2 regions of the Bacillus sp. AMCV2 genome follow, and region 2 is predicted to be linked to the other one. Evidence: predicted binding sites of a transcription regulator. Region 2 holds the regulator's gene; the other holds the start of a gene.
What was found. Region 2 encodes LexA, which represses DNA repair genes until DNA is damaged. Its sites were predicted from a motif close to CGAACATATGTTCG; they were not measured.
Positions count from the first base shown of each region.

Region 1 (12,464 bases), 810 kb from region 2:
CTCCATGTCAGGGAGCCTTGCCCCGTTCAAACGATTCGGCGGCATGGTACGATCAGCTTCATATCTGACATCGAGTGCAGAAATTTGCCCTGCTACATATCGATTCACATCAGGGAAGGCCAGCAGCTCCGACATCATGCTTCGCAAATGGAGGCCTGCTTGACTGAAATCGATCAGCTTTGTCTGTGCCTCTGTGTTTCTGAGGAGCCCTTCAGCTGCCGGATGCCGCTCGTCATGGTAGCTGTCCAAAAGCCACGAAGGCGCAGAGCCTTTGATGGCCGCCGCCAGTTTCCATCCGAGGTTCATTGCATCCTGAAGGCCGACATTCAGCCCTTGCCCGCCCGCCGGAAAATGAATATGCGCGGCATCACCCGCAAGAAAGATTCTGCCGTCCCGATACCGGTTCGCTTGGCGCGCGGCGTTCCCGAACCGCGACATCCACGAAGGGTCGCTTAAACCAAAGTCAGTTCCGCAAATTCGCAGGAGGTCAGCTTTCAGCTCTTCCTCAGTCACAGGCACATCTTTCGGCGTTTGCGTGCGATAAGGGCTGATCACAACGACACGATATCGGTCTGAAGATAACGGAACAATCATAACACCGCCCTCTTTTGTGCAAAGGGACAGCACGCCTGACGGCGGCGGAGAAAGGAGCACCACATCCCCAAGCGCAGCGGTGACAGTGCTGTCTGTTCCCGGAAACTCAATTTTCGCCTGTTTCCGGACGGTACTTCCGGCGCCGTCTGCCCCAACGGCAAACTTGCTTGTGATCGTCCGTACACTGCCGTCCAGATCCTTAAAGATCGTTTGGACCGTTTCCCCGTTTTGCGTAACCGCCAGCGCCTCGGCACCCCGAAACACCTCTGTTCCCAGGCTTCGTGCATGATCTTCAAGAAGCTTTTCTGTTTTTGACTGCGGGAGCAAAAGCGTGTAAGGACAGCTCGTATCCAAGCCTGAAAAATCCAGACGGGTATCCAGCATTGAAAAATGTCCGGAAGGTATCTTGCTTCCCTTGGATACGAACCGCTCTAAAATCCCTCTCATCTCAAGGAGCTCCAGCGTTCGGGGGTGCAGCGTCAACGCCTTGGAATGCGGAACAGGTTTTTCAAGCCGTTCAATCACACATGTTCCCACTCCGGCCATCGCAAGCTCAGAAGCCAGCATAAATCCTACCGGCCCTCCTCCTATAATCACTGCTTCATATTTCATCATCATTCACCACTCCTTTTGTTTCATACAAAACGAACAAAATCTAATAAAAACAACTCATAATCAAAAAACAACCGTTTTTTTGTTACGTGCGTAACAATATTGATTATAGCTCCTTACAAATTTTTCTTCAACACATTTTTCCAAACGGCATACAAAAAGACGCCTCTTCCATTAGCGTCTTTTTATTCGGCATCAGAAATCACACCGACAATATTTTTTTCTCTTATCGGACCAAAATGCCGGCTGTCGAAGCTGTATATGCGATTATCTCCAACGACAAAATATTTTCCTTTCGGCACCTTGCTTGTTCCCGTCACATCTTTCAAAGAAAAATCACCCGTTACATGGCTGCCGGCAGAAACAGATTTCAAATGCTTCAAAAATGGCTCAGCAACCTGCTTTCCGTTCACATACAGCTGATCATCTTTATATTTGATCGTTTCACCGGGCAAGCCGATTACCCGTTTAATCAGCACTTTATGATCAGGGCCTTTAAAAAGGACGATGTCAAAACGATGGATGGTTTTAAATCGATGCGAAAATTTATTGACCAACAATTCGTTTCCTTCCTGGAAGGTCGGGTTCATACTGACGCCTTCTACCTTGTAATCAATAAAGACAGCATTTTTAACCTGAATGGCGAGAACAACGGACACTACACCGGCAAGAAACCAAAACCGTTTTTTCATGTTACTGTCTCCCTCCATCATGCTCACGCTGACTGGCTCTTACATGCAGATACCGCTCCACCTTTTTGCCGACATACCATAAGACAGTGATCACCAATACGGCGATGACCGTTCGAATCGGCTGTGTAATCAGCGCGTGCAGATCATATCCGATGAAGCTGATCATAAAAATCATGACAAGCTTCCCCGAGGCTGCCGCCAAAATAAACGGCCGCGTTCCGATCCTTGACAAACCGGCAACAACATTCACCGCGGCTGACGGTGTAAATGGAAAACAAAGCAGAAGAAACATGGGACCGAAGCCGTGTCTTTCCACCCATAACATCAGCTTTCTGACAGACGGATGACTGCGGATAAATCCAAGCAATTTTCTCTGTCCGTATTGACGGACAATCAAAAAGACGAGAATGGAACCAGCAGTTGATCCCGCCCAGGACAGGATGAATCCTTCCCACAAGCCAAACGAGTTCGTATTCGCCACCACAAACACGATCAGTGGCAAAAACGGGAGAAATGCTTCAATTAAAGGCAGCAGCACAGCAATGAGCGGACCGAAAGCCCTATAGCTTTGAAATAATTCAGTTAAATGTTCTTGTGTCAAATAGGATAAAAAATGCTCCAACATTTATACTCCTTACCAGGTTTGTCTATCCTTATTCTACACATTATCAGCAGAAAACTAAAAAGTTTTGGTGATTTTTTCTGTCTTGAAACATTTCACCAGCCGATATAGAATACAAATAGAACAAACGTTCCCTTAGAAGGAAGGAGTCAACATGCCAAATCTGCAGGAGGAAATATACGATTTAATTGAACGGGCTCTCTTTTTGCCCATGGCCATTACGATTTTTAACCGTGATCTCGCCGGAATTGAAGAAAGCACATTAAAATTGAAGCATCCTTATAAACAGCTTATCAGCGAATCATTAAAAATAGCACAAAAGGATTTGATGGAAGTCAGAAAAGAACTGAGGAAAAGAAAAATTGCAATCCGCAAGACGGAACGCGATGAGGCCTTTACGCTCTATACATTTGTCATCGACGGTTATGAAGAAAACCACCGCTATTTTAATCCGCGAATCCGTGAGCAGGTCAGCGAATTATTAACATACTATCTATTTGCCCCAGACAGACTCTGAGCCTTTTGAATCATACTGCCCGTTCCCTCTTCGGGCGATTCAGAGTATTAATTTCAGACAATTCACACTATACAAACAAAATAAATTTATTTATAATTCGAACCACAGCCTTTCACCCTAAAAAGTGACATGTACTGCCATATCTGCGACATCATTTTCAGTACGCTTGGGCTTGTACACCCCATTCCTAAATAGAAGGAGGATTCTATGAAACTGATTCACGTTCTTGCCGCTTTGCCCTTTATCGGAATCTTACTCGGCATCCCTTTTGCAAATAAGGTGACCCCCTATGTGTTCGGCATGCCGTTTATTCTTGCCTATATTGTGATGTGGGCTCTTTTGACCTCTGCGCTGATGGCGATTGTATATGTCCTCGACAAGGAAAATAAAAAGGAGGAAGCAGAATGAATGCAGCACTCATCATCATTTTCGGTGTCCTGCTCTTGAGTATTTTTCTCGGTATACGCGCCCAAAAAGGAAAAGACATGAACCTGGAGCAGTGGACGGTCGGAGGGCGCGGCTTCGGAACTGTTTTCGTCTTCCTTTTGATGGCAGGCGAAATTTATACTACTTTTACGTTTCTCGGCGGCAGCGGCTGGGCCTACGGAAAAGGCGGTCCAGCCTTTTATATCATCGCCTACGGATGTCTGGCCTACATCCTTTCTTACTGGCTTCTTCCGGCAGTTTGGACGTACGCGAAACAGCATAAACTGATGTCGCAGTCTGATTTTTTCACAAAAAAATACAACAGTCCGCTGCTCGGCATTCTCGTTTCACTGGTCGGCATCGCCGCACTCATTCCCTATCTTGTACTGCAGCTGAAAGGCCTCGGGCTGATTGTATCGGAAACCTCGTACGGCAAAATCACCCCGACCGCCGCCATCTGGATCGGCGCTGTTTCCATCACGGTTTATGTTATGGTTTCAGGCATTCACGGGTCTGCCTGGATATCGGTTGTGAAGGACATCATGATTCTGGTTGTCGTTCTGTTTTTAGGTGTGTATTTGCCAATTCATTACTACGGCGGATTTCAAGACATGTTTCAGCAGATTGAAACGGCAAAGCCTGGCTTTCTTACGCTCCCCGAATCGGGACAAAGTGTGGCCTGGTTCAGTTCAACCGTACTCTTGACAGCGCTCGGGTTTTACATGTGGCCTCACACGTTTTCCGCCTCGTATTCAGCTGAAAATCCAAAAGTCTTTCGCAAAAACGCCATCATCATGCCTTTGTACCAGCTGGTCCTGCTCTTCGTCCTTTTCGTCGGCTTTGCGGCTATCCTGCAAGTTCCAGATCTGAAAGACGCAGACGGGGATCTGTCGCTTTTGAGACTGTCTCTGCAAACATTTGACCCTTGGTTTGTCGGAATTATCGGTGCTGCCGGACTGCTGACAGCACTTGTGCCAGGGTCTATGATCTTAATGTCCGCCTCCACGCTGTTTGCAAAAAATGTGTACAAGGTAATCGCGCCCCGCACGACAGAACAGCAAGTATCGGCTCTTGCTAAGTTTTTAGTGCCGGTGATTGCGCTGATTTCGGTGTATTTTACCTTCAAAGGCGGGAATACCATCGTTACGTTGCTTTTGATGGGCTACAGCCTTGTCACACAGCTATTCCCCGCCCTTTTGTTCAGCCTGTTCAAGCATAATATGGTGACAAAGCAAGGAGCCTTCGCCGGCATTATTGCAGGTGTCGGAGCAGTTACTTATATTACAATGACGGAAACGACCATCGGCACTTTATTTCCGGCGCTGCCGCAAGCCGCAAAAGACTTGAATGTAGGCATCGTCGCCCTGCTTTTGAATATCACGGTCATGATGGCAGTCAGCCTTATGACAAGGAAGGCGAAAAGCGCTGCGGCCGATCAGGCAGCTTAAGCAATAGAAAAAGCAATCTGGACACCAGATTGCTTTTTCTTATTTACCGTTCACAGGCGATAAGATCTTTATCGCGGTCTTTCTTTTTATTGGCATCATAAAGGTCCTTAGAGACGTAAGGCTTGTACTTTGTTTTTCCGCCTTTGTTTTTCGCCTTCGAAGTGCGGGCCACTCCGCCTTTGTATACTTTGTTTAACTCCTTGCAGTTCTTATAAACCTTCACCTTTGTTTTGGCTTCCGCCACATGGTCAGCTCCGTATGAAAAACCGAAAACGAGACCGAGTGACAGCAAAATCGCCGCCGCTTTTTTCATGACGATTCACTCTCCCAATACCCAATATTTAGTTGATTTATAGCTCGAATTTATCATAATTCATATAGCCTTATTTGACAAGATAAATATGGAAGAAGGCTTTGTTTTTTCTTGTTTTCTTTGGTCCTTCAGTGTTCAAACTGCCAACACATGTTTTTCTGCTTATGCTCAGGGGTACACATACGAATGTACACCAAACAGAAAAGGAGCGTTGCTGATGTCTGATTCAAATCTTACGAATCCTATAAAAGCATTTTTTCATGATGAATTTCCCGAACAATATCAAGAACCGCCAGGCCTGCAAAAGAACATGAAGCCTGTCCCTGATTGCGGAGAAAAAAGCTACAAAGGATCAGGTAAACTAACGGGTCGAAAAGCACTTGTCACGGGCGGCGATTCCGGTATCGGCCGCGCTGCCGCGATTGCTTACGCCAGAGAAGGTGCCGATGTGGCCATTAACTACTTGCCCGAGGAACAGCCAGATGCTGAAGAGGTAAAAGAACTGATTGAAGCAGAAGGCCGAAAAGCAGTGCTGATCCCCGGAGATTTGAGCGACGAATCCTTTTGCCAAGATCTAGTCAAACAGTCGCATCACGAACTCGGCGGACTTGATGTGCTAGCGCTCGTTGCAGGCAAACAGCAAGCGGTCGAAAACATCGAAGATCTGCCTACTGAACAAATCTATAAAACATTTGAAGTGAACGTCTTTTCCCTTTACTGGGTTGTAAAAGCGGCGCTTCCGTATTTGCCGGAGGGAGCTTCAATTATCACAACTACCTCAGTTGAAGGCTATAATCCAAGCCCGATGCTGTTAGATTACGCAGCAACGAAAAACGCCATTATCGGCTTTACCGTCGGACTGGGAAAACAGCTTGCTTCCAAAGGCATCAGAGTAAATTCAGTTGCGCCCGGACCAATTTGGACACCGCTGCAAATTTCCGGCGGACAGCCGACGGAAAACATCCCGAAATTCGGACAAGGCACGCCGCCAGCTCCATTACATCGCGCTGGACAGCCAGTGGAATTGGCCGATGTTTATGTATTTCTAGCTTCAGAGAATTCAAGCTATGTGACATCTCAGGTATATGGCATCACCGGAGGAATTCCGACGGCATAGCTTTATGAAAGGAGCTGCCCTGTTCGGTCAGCTCCTTCCTATTTTTCTAATACCGTTCCCCGAGCTCACGCAAAATAAAATCATAAATCATCTTCGTCCGCTCTTCTTTCGGGTACAGCATAAATTCCTGTCTTTTCGGAACGCTGTGGTCGATTCTGTCTTGGAATTTGGTTCTGAGCCACGCTGTTCGGTATACCTGGTTCTCGAACGAATTATAAGAGATCGGCAGCTCCATCGTTTTCCCATTCGAAAACGTCACTTCCGTATCGTCGAATTCAGTCGCTTTGAATTCTTTTACATGCACATGGGAAATCCAGCCGCATTGGGGTCTTGTCGAAGAAAGTGTAGGGAATAAAAAGATTTGGTTCGAAGGGTCCACCATGATTGGCGGCTTGTGTGAAATTTTTGTCACTTCATAAGTTCCTGCTTTTCTTCCCGCATAGCTTGATCCAAAAAATCGGCAGCTTCTGTCGACAATTTGCAGCGGCTTCATGTTGACATAAAACACGCAATCTTTTTCAATAATTCTGGAACAGATTTTGCCGTCTATTTCTTCTGGCAGCACGGCAATTGTTGCGCCGTTCACTTCATACGATTCTAAAGGTGCGTCTGTTTTCTGACTCATATTATGGCCTCCATCCTTTTTCTGCAAAATTTATACTAATAATCTATCATCTGTTTTTGTAAAACGACAGGTTTTTTTAACATTTAAGATAAAATCATCTTTTAATGATATTTAATGGTACTAAATTACTAGTAATAAACCGATTTTACTTTCATAAGACTTGCCGGTTTACGGCATTTTGCAGGATATGTCGATAGATTGCCGAGTATTAGTTGTCTAAAAATTATAAAAATTTATTGATTTTTTCGACCGTTATCCATATACTATAAAAAAGGCATTGGGGGGATTCTTTATGAAAGAGAAAAAATCGTACACTGAGCTCATGAAGTCCCGCAACACGCAAAAAACAAAAGAATTCGATGTCACAATGACGGATATTTACATTCAAATGGTGCTCGATGAATCCTTGTATAACCGTCGGCTTGCCATGCTGACGGACCAAATTAACAAAGCCTTGGACGAAAAAGATAAAGATGCGTTTCTTACGCTCTCTAAAGAATATGCAGCGCTCAAGCAGAGCGAATAAGCCAATCCTTCAAGGATTGGCTTTTTATTATCCGTTCACAATTGTTCCGCCATTGACGTGAATCGTCTGTCCTGTGACGTATGTGGAATCGTCGCTGGCAAGGTATAGATAGCTTGGCGCCACTTCGACCGGCTGTCCCGGGCGTTCCATCGGCACGTCTGAACCAAACACTTCCACGTCTTTTGCGGCAAAGCTGGCCGGGATAAGCGGTGTCCAAATGGGACCCGGTGCCACTGCATTGACCCGTATGCCCTGCTGAACAAGCGACTGGGAAAGGGACCTTGTAAACGTAACGATCGCGCCTTTTGTCGCTGAATAATCAATCAGCGTTTTATTGCCTTTATAGGCGGTAATTGAAGCGGTATTAATAATAGAGCTCCCTTTTTTTAAATGAGGCAGCACTGCCTTTGTTAAGTAAAACATGGAAAAAATGTTTGTTTGGAAGGTTCTGATCAGCTGGTGGCTGGTGATTTTTTCAATGCTGGGCTGGACATGCTGCTCAGCTGCATTGTTAACCAATATATCAATGGATGGAAACACTTGGCTTGCCTGCGCGACCACATCATTGCAAAACGCTTCATCCCCGACATCTCCTGCAATCAGCAGGCATTTTACCCCTTCCTTTTCTACATACTGCTTTGTTTCCTCGGCGTCCTGATGTTCATTCAAATACACAATGACCACATTAGCCCCTTCTTTTGCGAATAACACCGAGACAGCGCGTCCAATCCCGCTGTCTCCTCCAGTAATAATAGCGGTTTTGCCCTCTAATTTTTTCGCTTTCTTCGGCTTATCAAAAACCGGACGCGGGTCCATGAGATATTCAAAACCAGGCTGCTGGTTCTGGTGCTGAGGCGGTAATGTTTTCTTTTTTTGATTCGCCAATGAAATCACTCCTTTTCAACCTTATTATGTTATGAACAATGCCTGCTTCCTATGTATGAAAAGATAGAATATGGAAAAATTAAGAATAAATCTGATTGGAGGTATAACGGCTTGGCTAATCAACATTTTGCAAAGGAAGCACCTGAAACATACTGGAAAACATCAACTGACCTGCCTTCTTTTCCTGCGCTTCAAGAGGACACTGAATGTGACGTCACCATTATCGGAGGCGGGATTACAGGAATCACAACGGCATATGAACTTACGAAGAGAGGCTTCCGTGTCGTTTTGATTGAAGCAAATCAGGTTCTTAACGGAACCACTGCGCATACAACTGCTAAAGTTACCGCACAGCATGACATGATATACGACGAATTTATCCGCAATTTCGGATTAAACCATGCGAGGCTTTATTATGAAGCAAACCAAAATGCAATTGATTACATAAAAGGCATTGTGGATGAACATCAAATTGATTGTGAATGGATCGAGCAAGACGCATATCTTTATACGGCAAATGAAAACGCTGTTCAAAAAATCCGCACCGAGCATGAGGCATACACAAAGCTCGGAATTGAAAGAGACCTTATCAAGGATCTTCCAATTCCCTTAGGTTCTAAGCTGGCGCTTGTCATGAAGAATCAAGCTCAATTTCATCCGCTTCAATACTTAAAAGCGCTTCTGGAGCAAATTGTTCAAAAAGGCGGCCGAATTTATGAAGAGACCGTTGCGCTTGATATCAAAAAAGGCGAAAGGCCCGAAGTGGTAACAAAAAGCCGGCACGCTATTAAGAGCCGCTTTATCATATGCTGTTCCCACTTCCCTTTTTATGACGGAGGCGGATTATATGCTGCGAGAATGTACTCCGACAGATCTTATGTCCTTGCCATCAAGCCGAAGATCGAGTATCCCGAGGGCATGTATTTGAGTATCGATCAACCGTCAGTGGCGCTCCGCTATACGGTTGTAAACGGTGAAAAGCTGATTCTCTTCAGCGGAGTAAGCCATAAAACAGGCCAGGGAAAAGCCATGTCTACACATTATGAAACACTAAGACAACTGGCCGAAAGCACCATCGGCATCGAAAGCATTCCATATTATTGGTCCACCCAAGATCTAGTGACGATCGATAAAATCCCGTTTATCGGGCCGATGTCGGAAAATGAGGACAATATTCTAGTAGCGACCGGGTTTAAAAAATGGGGCATGACGTCCTCAGCAGTCGCAGCTACTTTATTGTCAGACCTTGTGGAGAAAAAAGACAATCCATACGAAAGCATTTTCACTCCGTCCCGTTTCCATCTGAATCCCGGGTTGCAGAAAGTGATTTCCTACAATGCCGATGTCGCCAAGCATTTGATTAAAGGAAAGCTTGAAAAGCCTGATGTCCAATTTGAAGACATTTCGCCAGGAGAAGGGAAAGCCGTCACCATAAACGGTAGGCGAGCGGGAGCATTTCGGGATGAGACAGGCTGCCTCCATCTCGTTGATACGACTTGTACCCATTTAGGCTGCGAGGTCGAGTGGAACGACAGTGAGCATACGTGGGATTGTCCGTGCCACGGATCACGCTTTAAGCCATCTGGCGAAGTTGTAGAGGGTCCGGCCATTAAACCATTAAAACAAATAGATCTCGATTAAACCGTTCATTTTAATGAACGGTTTTTCAAATATTTTTCATCTGCAGCTTCATTCATGTTTCCCTTGGCCGATAAAAAAGAAAAAGGCTTAAAAAGCCAAAAAGTAAAAATTATATTTTTCCCAAGGGGGATCATTGTATTGTTATTTAAAAAAGACAGAAAACAAGAAACAGCTTACTTTTCAGATTCAAACGGACAACAAAAAAACCGCATTCAGCTCACAAACAAACATGCAGATGTCAAAAAACAGCTCAAAATGGTCAGGTTGGGAGATGCTGAGCTTTACGTGTTAGAGCAGCTTCAGCCACTCATTCAAGAAAATATCGTATGCATCGTTGATGCGTTTTATAAAAACCTTGACCATGAAAGCTCATTGATGGATATCATTAATGATCACAGCTCAGTTGACCGCTTAAAACAAACGTTAAAACGGCATATTCAGGAAATGTTTGCAGGCGTTATCGATGATGAATTTATTGAAAAGCGTAACCGAATCGCCTCCATCCATTTAAGAATCGGCCTTTTGCCAAAATGGTATATGGGTGCGTTTCAAGAGCTTCTTTTGTCAATGATTGACATTTACGAAGCGTCCATTACAAATCAGCAAGAACTGCTGAAAGCCATTAAAGCAACAACAAAAATCTTGAACTTAGAACAGCAGCTTGTCCTTGAAGCGTTTCAAAGCGAGTACAACCAAACCCGCGATGAACAAGAAGAAAAGAAAAACCTTCTTCATCAGAAAATTCAAGAAACCTCTGGATCGATTGCCAATCTGTTTTCAGAAACAAGCAGATCAGTTCAAGAGCTTGTGGACAAATCTGAAGGCATTTCTCAAGCATCCAAAGCCGGCACTGTAACATCCAGCACTGTTGAAGAAAAGTCGATCGGCGGAAAAAAAGAGCTAGAAGTCCAGCAAAAACAGATGAACAAAATTGACACAAGCCTTGTCCAAATCGAAAAAGAAATGGTCAAGCTGGATGAAATCGCGCAGCAAATTGAAAAAATCTTCGGCATCGTCACAGGCATAGCTGAACAAACAAACCTTCTCTCGCTCAATGCATCTATTGAATCCGCCCGCGCCGGAGAACACGGCAAAGGCTTTGCTGTCGTGGCAAATGAAGTACGGAAGCTTTCTGAGGACACGAAAAAAACCGTCTCTACTGTTTCTGAGCTTGTGAACAATACGAATACACAAATCAACATTGTATCCAAGCATATCAAAGACGTGAATGAGCTAGTCAGCGACAGTAAAGAAAAAATGACGCAAATTAACCGCTTATTCGATGAAATCGTCTACAGCATGAAAATCAGCAAAGAGCAATCAGGCAAAATCGACGTCGATCTGCAAGCCTTTCTTGGAGGGCTTCAGGAAGTCAGCCGCGCCGTTTCCCATGTGGCCGCTTCCGTTGATTCGCTTGTCATCCTGACAGAAGAATAACCATCAAAAACCGGTCTGCCATACGGCCGGTTTTTTTGCGTTCATTATGTAAACTTAAATCAAAAATCAGTTGACATAATAATTACCTGCATTTATTGTATAACCATATTTGATTACTGTTTGGAGGATTTCACATGCTGAAATTAATCGACATGATGCATATTGCTATTTTCACCGCACTGATGGCAGTGCTCGGCTTTATGCCCCCTCTCTTCTTTTCCTTTACACCTGTTCCGATTACATTGCAAACGCTTGGTGTCATGTTGGCAGGCAGCATCCTCAGGCCAAAGTCTGCTTTCTTAAGCCAGCTTGTCTTTTTGCTGCTCGTCGCCTTCGGAGCGCCGCTGTTGCCCGGCGGACGAGGCGGTTTTGGTGTGTTTTTCGGACCGAGCGCAGGCTTTTTGATTGCTTATCCCCTCGCTTCATTGCTGATCAGCTTAGCCGCTAACAGGCTGCGGAAGGTGACAGTATTGCGTCTCTTTTTCACTCATATTGTATTCGGCATCATCTTTATTTATCTGCTTGGTATACCGGTACAAGCTTTTATCATGCATATTGATTTGTCACAGGCCGCCTTCATGAGCCTTGCATATGTGCCCGGTGATTTGATAAAAGCGGCTGGATCTGCATTTCTGGCGATAAAAATCACTCAAGCCTTGTCTCTTTCTGATACGATGTTTACGAAAGGAGGCTGATTTTATGACAATTACTCATACCTATTCATCTATTGCCGCAACATCGCCCGGACGTGTGGCGATCCAGACTGAATCGGAGCAAATCACGTACCAGGATTGGGATCGGCTTGTCTTTCAAACCGCAAATTGGCTGCGGTCACAGCCGAGCATGCCGAATCGTGTGGCGATCCTGCTCCCAAATAGTCTGGCGTTTTTACAGCTGTTTGCCGGAGCCGCAGCGGCTGGATGTACGGCAATTCCCATCGACACACGCTGGAGCCCGGCTGAATGCAAGGAGAGGCTGTCCATAAGCAATGCGGATCTTGTGGTTACTT
Region 1 covers NZ_JBVYIB010000002.1:1,109,055-1,121,518, reverse strand. Annotated here, with positions in the region: gene AC0OMA_RS05915 (monooxygenase) at 1-1,212, opposite strand, end outside; gene lepB (signal peptidase I) at 1,392-1,898, opposite strand; gene AC0OMA_RS05905 (TVP38/TMEM64 family protein) at 1,900-2,523, opposite strand; gene AC0OMA_RS05900 (YhjD family protein) at 2,675-3,037, shown strand; gene AC0OMA_RS05895 (DUF3311 domain-containing protein) at 3,245-3,445, shown strand; gene AC0OMA_RS05890 (sodium:solute symporter family protein) at 3,442-4,911, shown strand; gene AC0OMA_RS05885 (excalibur calcium-binding domain-containing protein) at 4,955-5,224, opposite strand; gene AC0OMA_RS05880 (SDR family oxidoreductase) at 5,442-6,341, shown strand; gene comK (competence transcription factor ComK) at 6,388-6,966, opposite strand; gene AC0OMA_RS05870 (IDEAL domain-containing protein) at 7,259-7,492, shown strand; gene AC0OMA_RS05865 (SDR family oxidoreductase) at 7,520-8,377, opposite strand; gene AC0OMA_RS05860 (FAD-dependent oxidoreductase) at 8,489-10,018, shown strand; partial or broken gene AC0OMA_RS05855 (protoglobin domain-containing protein) at 10,073-10,699, shown strand; gene AC0OMA_RS05850 (methyl-accepting chemotaxis protein) at 10,940-11,455, shown strand; gene AC0OMA_RS05845 (biotin transporter BioY) at 11,590-12,150, shown strand; partial or broken gene AC0OMA_RS05840 (acyl-CoA synthetase) at 12,155-12,464, shown strand, end outside.
Region 1: a site for LexA is predicted at 2,641-2,654, ahead of AC0OMA_RS05900 (YhjD family protein). Genes of this name have one in related genera too.

Region 2 (12,464 bases):
AATGAATCGCGGTTGTATGTTTCCGCTAAATGGCGTTCAGCAATTGCCATACCGACTGCCATGGCAATTCCTTGACCAAGCGGTCCTGTTGTAGCATCAACACCGGCAGTATGTCCGAATTCCGGGTGTCCAGGTGTTTTGCTGCCCCACTGGCGGAATCCCTTAAGATCTTCAATACTAAGATCAAACCCGCTTAAATGAAGCATGCTGTATAATAGTGCTGACCCGTGTCCAGCAGATAAAACAAAACGGTCACGGTTAAACCAGCCAGGGTTTGCCGGACTTACGTTCATAAATTTTGTCCACAGCGTGTATGCCATTGGAGCGGCTCCCATCGGCATCCCTGGGTGACCAGAATTTGCTTTTTCAATAGCGTCTATTGACAGTGTGCGAATGGTAGCAACTGATTTCTTTTCAATTGTATCCATAAAAATCCCCTTCCTTATGTGTTGTACCCTTACATCATAAATGTCTGACGACTTTTTCTCAACTGTTTCAGCTTAAATTTGAGAGAAACTTGTTGAATTTTGTCACATAAGAGTTTTGATTATAGTATATGCAAAAGAGGAATACGATATTGCCGTATTCCTCTTTTATTAGTGAAGTTTGTTATTTCTTTGTTCTCTTTTTAGCTTTTCCGGTGTTACATCATTGCCTTCTGGGTCAATGATTTTCACACTTTTTAACGTGTTCTTCATAGAAGAACGAAAACCTTTCAAGTACTCTTGACGGAGCTTTTGCTGTTCGGCTTTTTCTTCTTCTGTAATAACGCCAGCTTTAGCTTTGGCAGCAAGCTCATTAATTCTGGCAATTTTCGCGTTTGAAATCATGTTAAACTCCTTTATTGCATTTTGTCTATATAGTACTAGATCAAAAAAAGTTTTACAACTGATTCACTCTGCTGTCTCTTCATTCTCTATGTATTCCTGAAAACGCCGGTGAACGGTTGCTTTAGAGACATCATAGCCAAACCCTCTTAGGGTAGCCGCGATTTCAGCAAACGTCAGTTTATTCGCTCTTAGGCGGACGATCTCAGAGATTGGCACCTCTATTTTTTCTTTTCCACTGTTCTCATGTTGGTTTTTTAAGTTTTTTTGCGGTTTAAAACCGTTTTTTACTGCACGCTTCATTCCCCGTCTGATTTTCATGTTGTGAATCTTTCGCTGATACTCTTCCACAATGCTGACGATTTCCAAGACCATTGAGTCAGCCTCCGATAACTCCAGTTCACCTCTGTGAGCCGTTGTATAGACTTTCACACCTTCTCTGTAAATACAATGAAGCAGTGCGATTTTTGCGTTTCCCCGCCCGAGCCTTGTCTCGTCTTGAACCAAAATGACATCAATTCCAGCGTTCTTAATCTCATCAAGCAGCTCAAATACACCATCCCGATCCATTTCATATCCGCTGGCTTTTTCTGAAATCACTTTGACCACTTCCATGCCGTTCTCCGCTGCAATGGCCGTAAGCTCCTCCTCCTGCCGCTTTAATGACGTTTCCTGCTGTTCTTTATTTGTGCTTACACGGGCATAAATGAGTGCTTTCATTTTATCTCTCTTTCCTCTCTATCTTACAGTTGCCAATTCATATGCATCCTGATGCTTCTTTTTCAATGGGATCACTAACTCATCACCCGGCTGGATATCAGATGTTTGTAGTTGATTTTTATCAGCTACCCATTCAATAAAATCATTTTTGTTTATCTTTTTTGTATCTGCTACCCGATCAGCAATTGACCAAAGTGTGTCGCCTTGCTGGACTTCTATTTTAACATACTGATTAAGCTCCTGGCCGCTGCTTGTATATGACAGCATAAGGATAACCGCGCTCAAAATCACTGTGAACAGACCGACAAAAATAATAGATTCTTTACTCATGATCATAACCTCCAACAGGAATGTTTGTTCGCATTTTTATAATTTCAGTATATACGAACAAACGTTTCTGTCAATTGTTTTTTCGAACCTATGTTTGTACTGTAAGGAAAATCATGCTATAATCTTCTTAAAATCGACGTTTTGAGGTGCGAAAAATGACGAAGCTATCAAAAAGGCAACTTGATATCCTCCGTTTTATTAAAGCAGAGGTTAAATCAAAAGGATATCCGCCTTCCGTTAGAGAGATCGGAGAGGCTGTCGGGCTTGCGTCCAGCTCTACTGTCCACGGCCATTTGGCCCGCTTGGAAACAAAAGGACTGATCAGACGGGATCCGACAAAACCAAGAGCAATAGAAATTCTTGATGAAGAAGTAGACATTCCGCAAAGCCAGGTCGTTAATGTACCGGTCATCGGGAAAGTCACGGCGGGATCTCCTATTACAGCAGTAGAAAATATTGAAGAATATTTTCCGCTCCCTGACCGCATGGTTCCTCCAGACGAGCATGTATTTATGCTGGAGATTATGGGAGACAGTATGATAGATGCCGGTATTCTCGATAAGGACTATGTCATCGTTAAACAGCAAAACACAGCGAACAATGGGGAAATTGTAGTTGCGATGACAGAAGATGATGAAGCAACTGTAAAACGATTCTATAAAGAGGATACCCACATTCGCTTGCAGCCTGAGAACCCAACGATGGAACCTATCATTTTGCAGAATGTCAGCATTCTAGGGAAAGTGATTGGCGTGTTCAGAACCGTCCATTAATCTATTGATCTATCAGATGCATGAAATAACCCCCTCTTCCTTTACGGAGAGGGGGTTTGTTGTTCAAAAAAAGCAGGCTCGCCCTGACTTTTGGGTGCGAGCCTGAATAGGAGGAAAAAGAACATCATGTTTACACCATAATTATCCACCAAAAGATTGTTGAAGTCAAGAAATTTTTTTTCCTTCAGGAAACTTTTATCAAAATATGAACGTTTAGAATATTAGACGCTATCTTCTTAAAAACGTTTCATTTTTTAGGTCGTGGAAGGATGCGGTTTCATATTTATTAAGGGGCGAGGCAATTGAAATATAATGAAAATTTAGTACACAGTTTAATTAGTTCATATTTCTGTTAAAACAGCTCGCTTTCTTCATATAAAATGTAATGTGTATTTCAATTTCACCTTCACCCAATCACTTGTGCAGTTCAAAAGATATGGCATCGTTGAACAAGTCGGGTAGAAACCTTCCCCAAACATAAAGTCTCCCCCAACACCCTTCTTTCAATTTAACCTTATATGAAATATGGTTGTGATATCAAAAGGCCGTTTCATCATAAAAGTGCATATGCGTTTTTTCTTGTTTGTAATATCGAAGCCTGTCTTGAAGGGTTCCGGTATGAAATTCAAATTTGTGGCCGTCAGGGTCGGTAAAATAAATTGATTTTCGATCGCGTTCATCTCGTTCTCTGCCAGGCAGAATATTGACATGTTGTCTTTTTAATTTAGCTGACACCTCCTCAAATTCATGATCTTCAATTGTAAAAGCAATATGGGTATAAGAAAGCTTAATGTCATTTCTCGGGATGTCTGGTTCTTCATTAAGAGCTAGCCAGATGCCGTTCATATCAAAATATGCAGTTGTTCTTCCCTTTACCAATAGCTTTGCACCAAACACTTTTTGATAAAAATCAATCGATGTATCCAAATGCGAAACTGAAAATAGCAAGTGATTGATTCCTTTTATCTCCACAAATCATTCCCCCCTTGAAAGCTGATCACCACATATACGACTTTTTCATAAGAAAGTTTCATACAGCTGAAAAAAATACCAGTGTAAACAAAAACGGACTGTTTAAAATAGTAACATGACATTATGAATGGTTTTGAATTGCATTATTTATCACTTGTTTACGCCCAAGAATTTCCTTCAAAAAATAACAATTTAGGTGGTCAAATGAAACATATCATTGCGCTTGCTTCAAAGATTGCTTTCACTCTCGCCCTTTTATATGTGATTTTGGACAGAGTCTATCACGCATCCTTTTTAAGTGTGATGTTTATTGCACTTTTCTTAGGTTTTGTTTCTTATCTTTCTGGTGACATGCTCGTCTTACCCAGAACAAACAATATTACAGCTTCATTGGCTGACTTTGGCCTTTCATTCGTTATTCTTTGGGTATTTGTTTTAACCCAAACAAGAAACGATTTCTCACCATTTGGAGCGGCTCTCCTTTCCGCTGCCTGTCTTACTGTTTTTGAATACTTTTTTCATCGGTATTTACTGAAAAATGTGCTTGATGAAAATTTCCGAAATGAACTGTCAGCGAGAGATAACACGTTGCAGTATCAAACGGAAGCCGCAGACGAGTTGTTTCCCGAAACGAATGAGAAACATAAGGAATAGGAGGCTGTCTTATCGCCTCCTATTTTTCAGTAGCTATTTTTGAGAAAACGGAACATCACTTCTGTAAACTCATAAAACCTCTCATTTTGAGTAACAGCTCTGCTTTTTAAAGAAAAGATGCCGAACAAAGACTTTCGAAAGCCAGTGCTCATTTCTATCTGGATACTTAAACCTGTTTTTGATTTATTTGCAATGTTATTCGGACTAACGCCCGCATGCGGATGGTCCGTATTGAGCAATACAGCAGGAAAACCGGCATGCTGCAATTTCTCAACTAAATCTGCCGCTCTTACGCGATCTGTACCGCCGACTTCGATCTGCTGATCTTCTTCTGCGTACCCGTGTAATGAAATGACATATTCATGGTTTCCCGTCATTTTAAGGGCCCGAGGTTCATCAAAGTGCGTACTCGTAATGTGCAGGACTGAGTTTCCTGCCGATTTTAAGCCTTCAAATAAATACATCGAGTACTCTTTGCTGAGCTCTCTCGCTACTTCACTTGTCCCGCCTTCAATACCTCCTCCGTGAATAGCTAAAACAAGAACAGAGCTTCCGGTTTCTTTCGTAACAACGTCGTAATCAGAAGGATCTTCATTGTTTTTTAATTCCTCAAAATTCTGATATACATCTTCAGCATAAATTGAAGAAATCGGAGTAAATACCATAAAAATTAACAATAATTTTACAATTTTAATAGTTGATGGAAAACGTTTGGCTATGTTACAATCAACATGCTTCAAGGAATGGAGCAAACGGCGGAGCAGGGATACTTTGGCCGTTTTCATCTACTCCGCCTCTAAGTCCAAATCAACAGGATGTAGGTCTCTTTGAGGCTTTAGCACGAATTCTCTCGTCCTCCTTGTTAAATTTTTGTTAAATTCACAATATTATATACCATTAGCCCGGGCGCTGTTCTTCTCATTTTTGAATTTATGAAAAGTAAGCTGGCACCACCTCCCCCATTTCCATACAAAACAAAAATGCACCTGCCCTTTGGCCTGTGCATTTTTTATTTTCTCTTCATTCTTCGTTTTTTTGCTTGATTTAAATTCATAATGTTTTTTTCAATTTTTCTTATGTTTCGCCTTTGCGGGATTGTTTTCATTTCATAATAAACAGAAATAAACCCGCTTAATGTCACTGCTGCAATATAAAGGACGCGCTGTTTGATCATCCGGTCAGCGTGTCCATGATCATTCGCTTCTTTTTCCAGCCTTTCGATCACAGTTTTATCAAACAGCTGATCGACATACACTTGTTTCATTCCCACTGCAAACCCAGCAGCCAGCCAAAGAATCAGAAATAAACTGATATAAAACACCATAAACCCTTCCTTTCCTGTCTTGATGCGGCGCAGAATTTTAAAACAGTTCATCTATTACAACTGGCAGACGAAGCTTCTTCTTTGTATTAGGTTCTTTCAATAGGCTGGTTAATATGTGTAATGCTGTAATGAACAGTTAGAAATTTTATTCCGAACAGCCACATATGATGAACAGCGGTTAATTTGTTGTCATGTGCAGCTTCTATCAGAAAGGTTTCAGATAAAGGAAGCGGACAAGTTCCCGCTCTTGTTTGCAGATAAATCCCCTCATCCCCCGCTCTGCTTTTTCTCCGCCTGCTTGTTAAAACCAGCTTCTCCTGATGATGATATGGTTTTAAAATACCTGTCATGCTGCTGAATGGAAGCGGTAAAGAAATATTCATATACCCCTCTCCATTTGAGCGATACACTGAATAAAGAGCGGTAAAAATGGTTTCGTTTTTTTCATTTGTTCTAATCCAGGCACGAACTCTTTCCCTTCCGTCTTTTTTCGAATGAACACCTTTTATCTTGCTGTACATCCTATACCAGTCAGGGTTCGTCGAAAGATGTATTTGGCCGATTCTTCTGCTGAACCATTCGTAAATAATTGCAAGCGGCCGAAACCACGTGCTCCATGTTACTTTTGCTTTAATATTGTATTCGATGGTTTGTTCATAAAACGAAAGAATGAGCGGCGCCAGTTTTTCTGGTGAAAAATCTTTTGAACGCAGGCTGCCCATATCATCCACAAGTCCGCTGTACCGAGCGTTATTTTCAGCTTGAATATTAGCTAAAAATTCTTCTCCAATCTTTCTTTTTCCGTAGATACGGCTGAATGTCTTTACACGGTCTGCATCAAAAGGCTTCGGAACCTCTATTCTCCACCCTATAAGAGCGGGCAAGATAACACCAAACGCGTTGACAAAACCGTGAATCCAAATCATCTGATTGATGGTCAATGTAACTTCTTGCCGAAATACACCAAATGAATAAATCATCGAGAAAGCAATCGTTATCATTAAAACAGCGGAAGAAAGCCGAATAAGAAATGTCCCCGTCTTGGTGCGAAAAGCTGCCGTGAACACCAAAAATGCATGAAGATAAATCGCCGCCATATAAATGCTAACCGCAATGACATCAAGTGTTTTTGAATATGTGATGCCCAGCGCGATAAGAAGGGGCGAAAGTAAAATCACCCATGTTATCCAACTGTACAACATCCGATGCTTTCTAATGGTTCTGCCGAGTAAACCATTGAAGATCGGGATCAGAAAAGCAGAATAGTGAAAGTGGACAGCAGTCAGCAAAATGATGAGAGGGCCAAATTGCATGATCTGCAAATGGGCAGCATAAGCAAAAAACCAAAATCCTCCTCCCGCCAAATAAATAAGACCGAACAAAACTGATGTCTCTTCGATTCTATGTATCTTTGTTTCCCAAAGGCGGAGGATCACATACAATGCAATAAAAATTGTGTACGTCCACCAGATTAGCGCGAAACCCCCAACCTCCGTCACTAGAGCCAGCACCGCAAAGAATGCGGCTACAGGATAGCACTGGATTAGCCCATATTCCATAAACTGAGCAGCATGAACCGGAGATTGACGAAAAACAAAAGGAAAAATTCCCGGCACGAAAAATAGAATGGATAACAAAACGAGTGCCTCTGCCACTGAAATATCCGGTGTTTCCGCTGCAAGAAATCCAATAAAACAAAGCGCACTGACTATGCCATTTCGTTTCATGATTCTCTCTCTTCCTCTTGAAACGTTCCTTTATAAAAGAAAAGAGTGCCCAGAATTGTATTTTGCACATGCACTTCAATGGTGAAACAATTCTTTCTTTCATCAAACGTTTCGCAAACTACGGATGTACCTGTCAGCCATTTCGGCAGCGGGATACTTTTTCCGCATATCAATAGCCATTGCTTTCCCGATGTGATCGTAAGAGAGCCGTCATGAGATGCCTCGAACGTCAAAACAGACAGCAGCAGATGAGGTTTGCCGAAGAAATCAAGTATTCTATTTTCTTTCTCGTCATATATCATTATCGCGTCAAAGAAACGTTTTTTGCCTTTAAAGAAAAATGTACGATTCCATTCTATCCCTGTATGTTGCGATTTCAAAAGACAAGTTCTATTTTGTATTGTAAATGGGATGTCTTTGCCTCTTTCTGAAAAGAAGCATCTGAAAAAAACACCAAGCTTTAACAGCATTCTAACCAGAAAAGAGCCTCCGCTTATTTCTGACATCGTTCCCGTCCCGCTGAATGTATGAGACCCGTCTAATTGGTACCGTTTCTGCAGCTTGGGATGTAGCAAATGATAGTTAATAATTGATTTTTCATAAATCGAACTCACAATGTCACTTCTTTCTCTTTCGTTTTGTGCGCCTGGCACTGGGGAGCTGCAGGCTAAGAGCGCCGCTTGCAGCGGAAAACACACTCAATAGAACCCACATGAATATTTCGGAACCTAGACAAGCAAACCCAGCAAAAATACAAGCCTGGACACCATGAATGATCCATTTTCTTTTTAAAGGAATCAGCCACAAAATAGCTAAGCCTATCTCCGCTGTTCCTGCCAATATGCTTGTTTCAACACCTGCAAAGCCTTGATAGAACCAAAACAGGCTGAAAAACAGACACATGAACACATAGATGATAGCGGATCGAATGAAGCGCTTCGGATGTTTATTTTGCTCTACCCAAAGCCTTAATGCATCAAAGCTCCAGGCAGTCGCCCAGCCAAGCAGCGGTCGAAATAATAAACGATCGATCCATCTTCCCGGCAGTCCGTAGGCTGTTTTGTATTGGTACTGTGTTAAAAACGTCATTTTCCCATTTTCTCTCTGTATATACTTCCAGTAGCCGCTTCCATGCCGAATCAGAGATAATGGATGATCAGAGCCAAAAGCCAGTGAAGAAGACCTTTCAGATGAACATTTGTTGAAAACACCGACGGTTTCTCCAGTACCTGACACCTTTAATCCAAAGCCTATTTTTGTTTCGTAAAGAAACTTCTGTTTTTCGCATGGCTGTCTATTCAAATACGTGATATTAGAAAACCGGAGATCCCATTCCTTATGCAGTGATGGGTTTTGTGTATATTCCCAGAGTGTATCCAGATCAGATTTCATTTCGATTTCTACATAAATCGGATTCTGCCTCACAGCCCCTCCTCCATTCTATTTCAAGCAATTCCTATATTAGCATATTGGTCGATTTGAAAAGTGTATATCTTTCCAAAAAAAGCATCTTTATCCTAAAAAATGCATAAAAAAGAGAAGAGAGGTTTCCTTCTCTTCCTTGGGATTCATTACTGAGTTTTAACCGTGCCGTAATGAGTAATTGTGACGTTCACACTGTATGTGATGTCGGCTTTACTGAAGGTGTCATCCCAGTTATTTTTCACCCTTTTCCATAAGTGAGGATATGTAAGTCTTAAAGATTCATCAAAACCCACAACATCTGCTTTATAATCATGCTGAATTTTTTTTAATACATGACCAACTATTTTCTTTACCTCGTTTTCAATAGTCGTTTCGAGACGATCTATAAACTGGGTGTCCAATGCCTCTTTTGTGTTCCAGTTTTCAACCAAATCGCCTTCTGATTCAATATCGACATGGAATGAAATATCCGTCCCTTTTACGACTGGATGAATTTTGCTTTTGATTTTATTGATATCGTACGCTAACGTCTGTTGGCTCTTTTTATCATGACTTTTGACAACTCCGCCTTTTCCTTCCCCTCTAATCCATGTAATCCCCTCAATTTCATATTCATTTAAGGTGCCGATCATTTTTTTCGACTTTCCGTTGATTACAGCTGCTCCGGAATACTTGATCGCTCCATTCGCCGCGACCACATTTTGCAGTAAAAAACTGCTGCCAGAATGCAGTTTTCTAATTAGTTTCGCGAGTGTCACAGGGGGAAGAATTCTGGAAACCTTATGTTCATTTTCACCTAGTCCAATCAGCCGAAATGCCGGAATTTCTCCGTTCTCTTTCAGCTGGAGAGCTTCTCTTGCTTCCCCTTTAGCAGATAAAACAAGACAGCTCAGCCTGATTTCATTATCACGAAAAAATTGATCCAGCATTTCGTCGATAGGAAATGTGTGCAGCACATCTTCACTCATGACAACAACTTTTAAATGCGGGCTAAACACTTCTCGGTCCCGTCTTAATGCAACCTCACTTCCGATCTGCTGTAATGAATCCCCTGTTTCACTTATATTAATATACGCTTTTTGCGCTCCTTGTCCGCTACCGCCTCCCCCGCCAGTGCCCGCGCCTGCCGCTTTTTCATTAACAAATTGATAGGTCAGCGTAATGTTGTCTTTTTTCGGATAGCTCCCGCCCTCTTCTTTTAACTCTTTTTCAGTGTTCGTTTCTTTTCCTTTATCAATTGCGATAGCGAATGTGAGACCCAGATCTTCTATTTCCCGGCTGCTCCAGCATCCTGTTACGCAAATCATCAGCAGACATACCATGACCATAGCAGGCAATTGACGTTTTAGTTTACTTTTCACCTCTTTTCCTCCATTTCGAAATGACTAACAGCAAAATCGGCAAAGCGCCAAATATATACAAAGCGATATGACTGACCGTATCGCCCAATATAAAGACGTCATTTTCATTTTTCGGCATGCAAGAGAGGATATAAATAACAGGAAGCAGCCCAAACATACATGAAAGGGGTTTCTTTTTAAAAACTTGTGAGACTCCCAGGGAAGCTGCATAAAAAGTGATAATAAACGTAGCAAAAAGCTGCATAATCCAAATCACAAGCAGGAATGATTCAAACCGTTCAAATATTAAACCAGGTATTTCAAAACTTCTCATCAGGTCAAGCCCCGGCCATGTTCTCGTCACAACTCCCTCAACTGATAGTGCACCGATGACCATAATCATCGTAATCATATAAAAACTGGTCACAACGCCTGTCCCGATCACAACCGCTTTCACCGCATTTTTCGGCTTTTTCATAAATGCTACTAAAATGAACATAATTTCTGAACATGTAAATGAAAGGTTCGTTGTCTTTACACCTCTAAGAACCGGCATGATTCCATCACCTAATACAGGGCGCAAATTGTTGATCTCAAATATGCCTAAACTCATGAGGGCTATCGTTAAAAAGATGATGACCGTAATCGGAAAAATCATTTCAAAAAGCCGTGCAATCGGATCTAGGCCTTGTGTAATTGAATAAAGCCCAATCCAAAGAACTGTCATAATGATGGCCCAAGACGGTGTCCCTTCGAGGAGAAAAAAATCCACGATTTCGGACATGACTCTGACTTCAAACGCACCGAGTGCCAGAAAATAAGTAATAAAAACAATACTGATCAGATGCCCGAGCCATTTTCCTACAATATGTCGGGAGTATTCATAAAAGGTCTCCTGAGGATACTGCTGGCTTAATTTAACGATAATCATCCCGGCTATTACCGCTACGGACCCCTCCTAATAAAACTGAAATCCATCCATCAGGAGATTGTGTTTGTTCTGTTACTGTCCGAGGGAGCGTAAGAACTCCGGCAGCAAGCATATAATTAATGATGATAATCGTTGCCTGAGCGGTTGTGATTTTACTGGTTGGGCTGAACATGAGACTTTATCACCATCCTGTCGAGTTCATCACTTCACCCGTTTTGTATTATCTGTATTCATCATTTTAGGCCGGCGCTTCATGACTAAAAGAGGCATTCTGATAACAAAGTCTTTCCAATCTTTTAAGTGATAGGGCACTGCCGGACTTGCGTATGGCACACCAAAGCTCTTTAGCTTTACGACATGGCTGCTTAGCAGCAGATAATACATAATGACTCCAAACAATCCAAACACCGCCGCACAAAACATCGCGCCAAACCGAAGCATCCGAAGTGCTATACCTGTGCTATAATGCGGGATGGCAAATGAAGAAATTGCTGTGAGCGCAACAACAATGACCATGATTGGACTGACAATCCCCGCCTGCACAGCTGCTTCCCCGATGATTAATCCGCCAACTATGCCAATTGCGGGTCCAATTGGTTTTGGCAGACGAAGCCCCGCTTCTCTTAAAATTTCGATCGCGACTTCCATAAATAAGGCTTCAATGAGGGATGGGAACGGAACACCCTGGCGCGTCCCGGAAATTGAAATCGCCAGCTTGGTCGGAATTAACCCCGGATGAAAAGAAATAAATGATATATATAAAGCGGGTGCGAATAACGTTATCATTGCTGCTATGAACCTCAGCAATCTGATGAGCGAGCTCGGGAACCACCTTTCATAATAATCTTCAGGCGATTGAAGCATCATGCTGAAAGTGACAGGAACAATCAAAGCAAACGGAGTGCCGTCAAGCAGAATGGCTACTCTTCCTTCCATTAGTCCGCTTATGACGCGATCAGGACGTTCTGTACTCTGTACTTGCGGGAACGGGCTCAAGTAATTATCCTCAATTAACTGTTCAACGTAGCCTGACTCCGGCAAATGATCGATCTCAATCCCTCTCACTCTTTTTCTTACTTCCTCGACTACTTTTGGATCTGCAATGTCATTCATATAAGCGATGATTAAATCCTTTTTTAATCGTGTTCCTACTTCAAATCTCTGCAATGTTAATTGATCATTTTTTCCTTGCTGTCTCAAAAGAGCTGTATTCGTACTCAACTCTTCTGTAAAGCCTGTGCGCGGCCCTCTGACAAGCGCTTCTGAAAGCGGCTCCTCGATACTTCGATTTTGTTTTTTTACAGTTCCCAGAAGAAAGGCCTGCGGTATTCCATCGATGAGAAGCGCTGTCGAACCCATGAAAACATTCAACACGATATCACTGATTTTCTCTGATTCTATGACATCACCGATTGATACGATTTGATTTTTTATCTGTTTC
Region 2 covers NZ_JBVYIB010000002.1:1,917,164-1,929,627, reverse strand. Annotated here, with positions in the region: gene tkt (transketolase) at 1-428, opposite strand, end outside; gene AC0OMA_RS09880 (DUF896 domain-containing protein) at 597-830, opposite strand; gene AC0OMA_RS09875 (YneB family resolvase-like protein) at 894-1,547, opposite strand; gene yneA (cell division suppressor protein YneA) at 1,566-1,883, opposite strand; gene lexA (transcriptional repressor LexA) at 2,033-2,650, shown strand; partial or broken gene AC0OMA_RS09860 (hypothetical protein) at 3,022-3,279, opposite strand; gene fosB (metallothiol transferase FosB) at 3,188-3,622, opposite strand; gene AC0OMA_RS09850 (YndM family protein) at 3,827-4,276, shown strand; gene pghL (gamma-polyglutamate hydrolase PghL) at 4,303-5,061, opposite strand; gene AC0OMA_RS09840 (hypothetical protein) at 5,286-5,600, opposite strand; gene AC0OMA_RS09835 (YndJ family protein) at 5,687-7,327, opposite strand; gene AC0OMA_RS09830 (DUF4166 domain-containing protein) at 7,324-7,941, opposite strand; gene AC0OMA_RS09825 (hypothetical protein) at 7,946-8,752, opposite strand; gene AC0OMA_RS09820 (Ger(x)C family spore germination protein) at 8,899-10,113, opposite strand; partial or broken gene AC0OMA_RS09815 (spore germination protein) at 10,103-11,195, opposite strand; gene AC0OMA_RS09810 (spore germination protein) at 11,225-12,464, opposite strand, start outside.